Regions from separate parts of the Candidatus Pantoea soli genome, predicted to be linked through region 1. Evidence: predicted binding sites of a transcription regulator. Region 1 holds the regulator's gene; each other region holds the start of a gene.

Region 1 (3,385 bases):
GGATGGCTTCAAAAAGCGTCTGGTGCGGCAGATTGAGCTGCTTCGCGGCCAGTTCGCTGATGATCTCCAGCGCACGTTTTTTACTCTGGCAGTGTACGCCGCTGCGGGTACAGTCCAGCGAAAGGACCGCGCTCAATTCCAGTGTCAGATCGTTGTTCATCATCGTTTCACTTGCGTGTTCACATAGCCCCAGGCGTGCGCCGCTGCACCGTCGGACGGGCAGGGCAACGTGCCTGCTGGCGCTTGCGCAGATGACAAAACGGGGCGGTAACCCGCCCCATTTTCTCTCTGAGGACCGAATGGGTCAGCCCTCTGCAAGCGTGAAGGTTAGTGTTTTTTCAGTTTGTCTTTGTGTTTGGTCAGCTGACGGGCCAGTTTGTCGATCAGCCCGTCGATGGCCGCGTACATGTCTTCCGCTTCCCCTGTGGCGTGCAGCTCCCCGCCGTTGACGTGCAATGTTGCCTCGGCAATCTGCGTCACCTTCTCCACTTTCAGAACAATATAAACCTGATTGATACGATCAAAATAGTGTTCCAGTTTGGCAAATTTGCTATTTACAAATTCGCGCAGCGGTTCGGTAATTTCAACATTAAGTCCGGTAAGGTTTAGCTGCATAGGTCTTCCTTCTTCGTTCGGTCAAACCAATTGCTTACGCTGGTTTGATGGCGGTATAGATAAAGACTCGCGGTACTTAGCAACCGTACGTCGCGCCACCATGATGCCCTGTTCAGATAACATGGAGGTGAGTTTGCTGTCGCTCAAGGGTTTTGCGGGATTTTCCGCAGAGATCAATTTTTTCACCAGCGCACGGATCGCCGTAGACGAGGCTTCGCCACCGCCTTCGGTGCTGACGTGACTGGAGAAAAAATATTTCAGTTCAAAAATACCGCGCGGGCTGTGCAGATATTTTTGCGTAGTAACACGGGAAATGGTGGATTCATGCATATCGACGGCCTGGGCGATATCGGCCAGCACCATCGGCCGCATGTACTCCTCGCCCTGTTCAAAAAACGCCTGCTGCTGTTCGACAATACAGCGTGTCACTTTCAGCAGCGTGTCGTTACGGCTCTCCAGGCTCTTAATCAGCCATCTGGCTTCCTGTAAATTGCTGCGGATAAACTGGCTGTCGCTGTCATTGCGCGCCGAGCCGCCCATCGCCGCATAGTGCTGATTGATTTTCAGACGCGGCAGGCTGTCTGCATTCAGCTCTACTGTCCAGCTGGCACCCACTTTGCGCACCAGGACATCGGGGATCACATACTCCGGCTCACCGGTGTTAACGGATTGCCCGGGACGCGGATCCAGCGACTGAATCAGCAGCATCGCCTCTTTCAGCACATCTTCTTTCAGACGCGTCACGCGCATCAGGCTACGGAAATCGTGGTTCGCCAGCAAATCCAGGTGCTCACTGACAATCAGGCGCGCTTCTGCCAGCATTGGGGTATCCGCGGCATATTGTGACAGCTGCACCAGCAGGCAGTCACGCAGGTCGCGCGCGCCTACGCCGACCGGGTCGAAACGCTGCACGCGCTTCAGCACCGCTTCCACTTCTTCCAGCGTTAAGGTTTCATCACCAATACTGTCACAAATGTCCTGCACACTGACGGTCAGGTAGCCGGTTGTGTCTATGGCATCAACAATGGAGGTGGCAATGGCGCGGTCGGTGTCGGTAAAGGGCGTGAGTTCTACCTGCCACATCAGGTAATCCTGCAGGCTCTGAGTGGTTTCGCCCTGATAGACCGGCAGCTCATCATCCTGGTAATCGGTGCCGGTGCCGGAAGGGGTGCCGGCGGTGTAAATTTCATCCCAGGTGGCATCCAGCGGCAGTTCGTCGGGCATCTCTTTTTGTTCAAGTGCCTCGCGCGTATCTAACGCTTCGCTCTCCTGGAATTCACGGGCATCAACTTCTTCATGCAGATCGGTTTGTTCAAGCAGCGGATTGCTTTCCAGCGCCAGCTGTAATTCCTGCTGGAGTTCAAGCGTAGAGAGTTGCAGCAAGCGGATTGCCTGCTGCAACTGGGGAGTCATCGCCAGCTGTTGGCTGAGCCTGAGTTGCAAACCTTGCTTCATAATCCGGCTGGAATGTCCTAAGCAAATGTCGGGTGTAACCACACCTTATCAGAGTCTGAACTCTTCGCCCAAATAAACCCGCTTAACCTGCTCATCTGCAAGAATTTCATCTGGCGTACCGTGCGCAATCAGGCGGCCCTGGCTCACGATATAGGCGCGTTCACACACCGCCAGCGTTTCACGCACGTTGTGGTCGGTAATCAGTACCCCAAGGCCGCTGTCACGCAGATGCTCAATGATCTTCTTAATATCAATAACGGAGATGGGATCAACGCCGGCAAACGGCTCATCCAGCAGGATGAATTTCGGGTTCGCCGCCAGCGCACGGGCAATTTCAACGCGGCGGCGTTCACCGCCGGAGAGCGCCTGGCCCATGCTGTTGCGCAGGTGCTCAATGTGAAACTCTTCCATCAGCTCATTGGCGCGATCCTGACGCTGTTCTTCGGTCAGATCGTCGCGCACCTGCAGCACGGCCATCAGATTATCGAACACGCTCAGGCGGCGGAAAATAGAGGCTTCCTGCGGCAGATAGCCAATGCCGCGACGCGCGCGGGCATGCAGCGGCAGGATGCTGATATCTTCTTCATCGATAACAATCCGGCCGGCATCACGCGGCACGATGCCCACCACCATGTAAAAGGTCGTGGTTTTACCGGCGCCGTTCGGACCCAGCAGGCCGACAATTTCGCCGGACTTCACCTGCAGGCTGACATCTTCCACCACGCGGCGGCCTTTATAGGCTTTCGCCAGGTTTTCAGCGATTAATGTGGCCATGGCTCTCAGTTACTCTTTTTGGGGCTCGCAGACGAACCGTTCTTGTCCTGCAGCTGCGATGGCACCAGTACGGTGGTCACGCGCTTGCTCTCACCCTGGCTGTAGGCCTGCATTTTCTGCTCTTTCACCAGATACGTGATGCGGTCGCCTTTGATATTGCTGTCCTGCTGCTCAATAAACGCGTTACCGGTCAGCTCGACAAAATCGTTAGCCAGTTCATAGTGCAGCTTCGCAGCGTGGCCTTTCACCGGCTTGCCGTTATCCTGCATCTGATAGAAGGTGGCGGGATTGCCATAGGCATCCACAATGGTTTTATTGCTGTCGCCGCCCGGGCGAGTCACCACGACTTTATCCGCCGTAATTTTGATGGTGCCCTGGGTGACGATGACGTTGCCGGTAAAGGTGGCAACGTTGCCCTGCAAATCCAGCGCCTGATTGACGGAGTCAATATTTACCGGCTTGTCAGAATCACCGGTCACCGCCAGCGCGGGCAGGCTGGTCGCCAGCAGGGCGCTGACCAGCAGCAACTTAAGGCTGTTTT
Region 2 (3,385 bases), 580 kb from region 1:
CCGACGCCCACATAACCACAGGCTGGCGTAATGGCGACCAGACCCGCGATAAAGCCGGAACAGGCGCCCAGCAGCGAAGGCTTGCCGCGCATCGCCCACTCACCAAACACCCATGACAGCACCGCACCCGCCGTGGCGACCACGGTATTGACGAAAGCCAGCGCAGCGATTTCATTGGCAGCGGAAGCCGAACCGGCGTTGAAACCGAACCAGCCGACATACAGGATCGCCGTGCCAAGGAATACCATCGGCAGGTTATGCGGTTTGAACGCCTCTTTGCCAAAGCCCGCACGTTTGCCCACCAGGTATGCGCCCACCAAGCCGGCAACCGCCGCATTGATGTGCACCACGGTCCCGCCGGCAAAATCCAGCGCGCCATCCTGTGCCAGATAACCGCCGCCCCATACCATATGCGCAATCGGCAGGTAGGAGAGCGTCAGCCAGACACCAACAAAAATCAGCACCGCAGAGAAGCGAATACGTTCTGCAATGGCACCGACAATCAGGCCGACGGTGATGCAGGCAAACGAAGCCTGAAACGCCACATGAATGTACTGATAGAAGCTGCCCATCACCGCTTTCAGTTCGATGTTCTTGAGCATCGCCCACTGGAAATCACCGAAGAAGGCGTTACCGGTGCTGAACGCCAGCGAGTAGCCATACACCACCCACAGCACGCACACCAGCGAAAAGGTGACCGCGACCTGCGTCAGCATCGACAGCACGTTTTTGCCGCGAATCAGGCCGCCATAAAACAGCGCAATGCCCGGAATGCTCATAAACAGGACCAGCGCAGTACAAATCATCATAAACGCGTTATCTGCCTTGTCGGCCACGGCCGGTGCAGCCGCCATTGCCAGAGAAGGTAACAACGCCAGGCTGGTGAGGCCCAACTTGGTCATGACTTTATTCATCTCTTTCCATCCCATCACAATTCAGAGCCCCAGTTACAGTGCGGCTTCGTCGGTTTCGCCGGTACGGATACGAATGACGCGCTGCAGTTCCGCGACGAAAATTTTGCCGTCGCCAATTTTGCCGGTGTAAGCGGCTTTGCTGATGACATCGACCACTTCATCCAGCTGGTCGTCTGCAATCGCAATATCAATTTTTACTTTTGGCAGGAAGTTAACGCTGTATTCAGCACCGCGATACAGTTCTGCATGGCCTTTCTGACGCCCGAAGCCTTTCACTTCCGATACGGTCAGACCCTGAATGCCAATGGAGGATAAAGCTTCACGCACGTCCTCCAGCTTGAATGGTTTGATTACCACGGTAACCAGCTTCATACGTTCCCCTCCGGATTAAAATAAGTGAGTCTTTGCGGACACGCAGAGTTCTAAGCAAAGGCTGTGCCATAACTGACTGACTACGCGGGTTTTGCGGACAGAGGCGGACTGCTGCGCTTCAGCGCACAGCAGTCCGACGACAGGCGGGAAAGAAAGGCAGCGAAATGTTGCTTTTATGCACTCCTTTGGTGCTTACAGCCTCAAAGGAGTGCATCCGTTCAGAACATTCCGATAAACATGAACAAAAAAGGTGCAGATCAGGCCTCTGACGCGGCGGGGATGCCCGCTGCAAGTTCATCGCCGGCCTGTTGCAGCTGATACATTTGCCAGTAACGCCCCTGCTGCGCCAGCAGCTGACTATGGGTACCCCGCTCCACCACCTGACCGCGATGCAGCACCAGAATCTGATCGGCTTCCGTGATGGTCGAAAGGCGATGCGCGATCACAACCAGGGTGCTGTGCTGACGCAGCGTACGCAGCGCCTGCTGGATGGCCTGCTCGGTGCCGGAATCGATGTTGGCAGTGGCTTCATCCAGAATCAGGATGTGGGGCAGCGACACCAGCACACGCGCCAGCGCCAGCAGCTGCTTCTGGCCGACCGACAAATTATTGCCCTGCTCACCCAGCCGGGTATGGATACCGTCCGGCAACGCGCGCGCCAGCGGTGCCAGCTGTACGGCTTCCAGCGCCTGCCATACCTGCGCTTCCGGGATGGGGCGTCCCAGCTGAACGTTAGCCAGCAGCGTATCCGCCAGCACCACCGGGTCCTGCTGCACCATCGCCACGCTGGCGCGCAGCGCATCATGCGACAGCTGCGGCAGTGGGCGACCATCCAGCTCGATGCTGCCGCGCGTGACCGGGTAGTATCCCATCAGCAGATTTGCCAGCGTGCTTTTGCCGCTGCCGGTATGCCCGACCAGCGCCACGAACCCGCGCGCGGGGACCTCAAGGTTGATATGACTCAGCACATCGCGATCGTCGCGATAGGCAAAGCTGACGTCGCGCAGTGTGATGCGACCCGAGGCCAGCGGCCGGGGATCGGTGCCGTAACCCTGCTGCGCCGCATCCATCAGCTCAAAAATCCGTTCACCCGATACCACCGCCTGTTGCAGCATGGATTGCTGGGTGGTCAGCTCAATCAGCGGCTCATTGAGGCGGCCCAGATAGGTAATAAAGGCGTAAAGCACCCCGACCTCAAACACGCCAGGCGTGGCAAAGCTGAACAGCATCAGCAGCCCGCACAGGATCAGGGCCGAAAACAGACTCAGCAGCGGACGCAGTAAAAAACCGTCCAGCCGCAGCGTCTCCATGCGTGCCAGATAGTGCGCGCGGCTGGCTTGCTGCATCCGCTCACCGAAGCGTGCCTGCTGGCGGAACTGCTGGATCACACTCATGCCATTAATGACTTCATTAAAGCCATTGTTGATATCGGCCAGATAGCTGCGTACGCGGCGCGCGATGGGCGTGCTGTAGCGCTGATAAATCAGCATTACGCTCAGTACCAGCGGGAAAATGATCATCGCCACCAGCGCCATGCGCCAGTCGAGTGAAAACATCGCCACCAGCATTGCGCCGATCAGGGCAGCGCTGCGCAGCACCGTCGCCACCACCGTCACGTAGAGATCTTTTATCACTTCGGTATCGTTAGTGACGCGCGAAATAATCTGCCCGACCGGCTGCGTATCAAAGGCGCTCAGCGGCTGGCGCAGCGCCGCATTCATCACATCCACCCGCAGCTGCTGCACCACGCCAATCGCCGCGCGGTTAAACAGCAGCGCCTGGAAGTAATGCAACCCGGCCGCCAGCAGCTGCAGCAGAATAAAACTCACCAGCAGACCGGCGACAATGCCCCACGGCATCTGGTGTTTTGCCACCAGATTATCGATGAAATAACTCACCAGAATCGGGCCGGTGACTTCTGCCGCTGCGGCAATCCACAACATGCCGACCGCCAGCCACAGCGACCTGCGCCACGGCCGGCCATACGCCAGCAGGCGTTTCAGCGTAGGCCATAAACGTTGAGACTTAGCCACGGTTTGCTCCTTCTGATCCCTCATCGTCATCCAGTGCGGCTTCCAGCTGCTGATAACGATACATAT
Region 3 (3,385 bases), 510 kb from region 1:
CAGGGTCAGTAGCCGGACGCGGCCGGACGCGGCGCAAAAATTCGCGAATCTCAGGTAATTAAACGCTGTAGTACAGTTCAAACTCAACCGGGTGCGGCGTCATGCGCACGCGATCAACGTCTGACTTACGCAGTTCGATGTAAGCATCGATAGCGTCGTCGGTGAATACGCCACCACGGGTCAGGAACTCGCGGTCTTCGTTCAGGGCGTTCAGCGCTTCTTCCAGGGAACCGGCCACTTTTGGAATTTCTGCTTCTTCTTCCGGCGGCAGGTCATACAGGTTTTTATCCATGGCATCGCCAGGGTGGATCTTGTTGATGATGCCATCCAGGCCAGCCATCAGCAGCGCGGTAAACGCCAGGTATGGGTTAGCCGCTGGATCCGGGAAGCGCGCTTCGATACGACGGGCTTTCGGGCTTGCGACGACCGGAATACGGATTGAAGCAGAGCGGTTACGGGCAGAGTACGCCAGCATGACCGGAGCTTCGTAGCCCGGAACCAGACGCTTGTAGGAGTTGGTGGTCGGGTTAGCCAGGGCGTTGATAGCTTTAGCGTGTTTGATCACGCCGCCGATGTAGAACAGGGCCGTTTCAGACAGACCGCCGTACTTGTCGCCAGAGAACAGGTTCACGCCGCCTTTGGACAGAGACATGTGGCAGTGCATACCAGAACCGTTATCACCAAACATTGGCTTCGGCATGAAGGTTGCGGTTTTGCCATAAGCGTGCGCAACGTTGTGCACCACGTATTTGTAGATCTGAATTTCGTCCGCTTTCTTGGTCATGGTGTTGAAGCGGGTTGCCACTTCGTTCTGACCCGCTGTTGCCACTTCGTGATGGTGTGCTTCAACCACCAGACCCATCTGCTCCATGGTCAGACACATAGCAGAACGGATGTCCTGTGAAGAGTCGACCGGTGGAACCGGGAAGTAGCCGCCTTTCAGACCCGGACGGTGACCTTTGTTACCACCTTCGTAGGCTTTACCGGTGTTCCAGCATGCTTCGATATCGTCGATAGCCACGTGTGAACCGGAGGTAGAAGAGCCGAAACGGATGTCGTCGAACAGGAAGAACTCTGGCTCAGGCCCGAACAGTACGGTATCGGCGATGCCGGATGCACGCAGGTACTCTTCAGCGCGTTTGGCGATAGAGCGCGGGTCGCGGTCATAGCCCTGCAGCGTGCCTGGCTCAAGGATGTCACAACGGATGATCAGCGTAGGATCTTCGAAGAAAGGATCCATTACCGCAGTGGTCGCGTCCGGCATCAGCACCATGTCTGATTCGTTAATGCCTTTCCAGCCACCGATGGAGGAGCCATCGAACATTTTGCCTTCTTCGAAGAAGTCAGCGTTAACCTGGTGAGCAGGGATAGTAACGTGCTGTTCTTTACCTTTGGTATCGGTAAAACGCAGGTCAACAAACTTAACTTCATGCTCGTTCATCATCGAGAGAACGTGTTCAGCGGACATACTCAACTCTCCTGGAAATGGTCATTTGTCGTCGTGGTGAGAGAACTTCATTGCCTGGAATGGGTCACGACTACTGACCACCCCTGACCAAGATCTCGGCAAGCTCTTCAACCGTTGTACAACTGTCGTTTTCGCTTAAAAGAGATGAAGCGAATTCTGTGCCAACTTTATTGCAATCGGGAAAATGGCGCTCTGATGCGCCCTGTGCTGCAGCGGCAACTGCACCAGGATGGATGGATTGCACCAATATGGTGCTCATGCGCTGCGTTTTGGCACTAAAATGGTGCAAATTTGCCGCACAGTGCAGGCAAATGCACCGTTAATGGCGCTAAAAATAAGCACCGCGAGAATCTTTCGGCGAAAACTGTGATCATGTTCAGTCTTCCGCTTAATCCGTGTACAATACCGCGTTATTTCTATAATGCCTGAGGCAAAGCTGTGATCGAAAATTTGCGTAACATCGCCATCATCGCGCACGTTGACCATGGAAAGACCACCCTGGTTGATAAACTGCTGCAACAGTCCGGTACTTTTGACGCCCGTACCGAAGCGACTGAGCGCGTGATGGACTCCAACGATTTGGAGAAAGAGCGTGGGATTACCATCCTCGCGAAAAACACCGCCATCAAATGGAACGACTACCGTATCAACATCGTTGATACCCCGGGACACGCCGACTTCGGTGGTGAAGTAGAGCGCGTCATGTCCATGGTGGATTCGGTGCTGCTGGTTGTCGACGCGATGGATGGCCCTATGCCGCAAACCCGCTTCGTAACCAAGAAAGCTTTTGCCCACGGTCTGAAGCCGATTGTAGTTATCAACAAAATCGACCGTCCTGGCGCGCGTCCTGACTGGGTAGTGGATCAGGTATTCGACCTGTTCGTTAACCTCGACGCGACGGATGAGCAGCTGGACTTCCCTATCATTTATGCTTCTGCGCTGAATGGTATTGCCGGTCTGGATCACACGGATATGGCTGACGACATGACGCCGCTGTATCAGGCTATCGTCGACCACGTTTCTCCGCCACAGGTTGAAGTGGAAGCCCCTCTGCAGATGCAGATCTCGCAGCTGGACTACAACAACTACCTTGGCGTGATCGGCATTGGCCGTATCAAACGCGGTAAAGTTAAGCCGAACCAGCAGGTTACGGTCATTGACAGCGAAGGCAAAACCCGCAACGCGAAAGTGGGCAAAGTGCTGGGTCATCTGGGTCTGGAACGTATCGAAACGGACGTGGCAGAAGCGGGCGATATCATCGCTATCACCGGTCTGGGTGAGCTGAACATCTCCGACACTATCTGCGACACGCAGAATGTGGAAGCGCTGCCTGCGCTGAGCGTGGATGAGCCAACGGTAACCATGTTCTTCAACGTCAACACCTCACCGTTCTGCGGTAAAGAAGGTAAGTTTGTGACGTCGCGCCAGATTCTGGAGCGTCTGAACAAAGAGCTGGTGCACAACGTGGCACTGCGCGTGGAAGAGACCGAAGATGCGGATGCCTTCCGCGTATCCGGCCGTGGTGAACTGCACCTGTCCGTACTGATCGAAAACATGCGTCGTGAAGGTTACGAACTGGCGGTATCCCGTCCGAAAGTTATCTTCCGTGAATTCGAAGGCCGCAAGCAGGAGCCATTCGAAAACGTCACGCTGGACATCGAAGAAACCCACCAGGGTTCCGTGATGCAGGCGATGGGCGAGCGTAAAGGCGATCTGAAAAACATGGATCCGGATGGTAAAGGCCGCGTACGTCTTGACTACGTGATCCCAAGCCGTGGCCTGATCGGCTTCCGTAACGAATTCATGACCATGACCTCCGGTACCGGTCTGCTGTACTCCACCTTCAGCCACTACGACGATGTGCGTCCGGGTGAAGTGGGCCAGCGTCAGAATGGCGTGCTGATCTCTAACGGCCAG

The links. Region 1 encodes sigma-54, which starts transcription at its own class of promoters, with help from an activator protein. Its sites were predicted from a motif close to GTTGGCACANNTTTCGCTNT; they were not measured.
Region 2: a site for sigma-54 is predicted at 1,338-1,357, ahead of glnK (P-II family nitrogen regulator). Genes of this name have one in related genera too.
Region 3: a site for sigma-54 is predicted at 1,615-1,634, ahead of glnA (glutamate--ammonia ligase). Genes of this name have one in related genera too.

The regions. Positions count from the first base shown of each region.
Region 1 is NZ_CP032702.1:440,159-443,543, forward strand. It holds gene ptsN (PTS IIA-like nitrogen regulatory protein PtsN) at 1-160, opposite strand, end outside; gene hpf (ribosome hibernation promoting factor) at 328-615, opposite strand; gene rpoN (RNA polymerase factor sigma-54) at 637-2,070, opposite strand; gene lptB (LPS export ABC transporter ATP-binding protein) at 2,119-2,844, opposite strand; gene lptA (lipopolysaccharide ABC transporter substrate-binding protein LptA) at 2,850-3,385, opposite strand, start outside; gene lptC (LPS export ABC transporter periplasmic protein LptC) at 3,373-3,385, opposite strand, start outside.
Region 2 is NZ_CP032702.1:1,019,910-1,023,294, reverse strand. It holds gene amtB (ammonium transporter AmtB) at 1-914, opposite strand, end outside; gene glnK (P-II family nitrogen regulator) at 948-1,286, opposite strand; gene D8B20_RS04630 (SmdB family multidrug efflux ABC transporter permease/ATP-binding protein) at 1,544-3,319, opposite strand; gene D8B20_RS04625 (SmdA family multidrug ABC transporter permease/ATP-binding protein) at 3,312-3,385, opposite strand, start outside.
Region 3 is NZ_CP032702.1:3,690,520-3,693,904, reverse strand. It holds gene glnA (glutamate--ammonia ligase) at 59-1,468, opposite strand; gene typA (ribosome-dependent GTPase TypA) at 1,907-3,385, shown strand, end outside.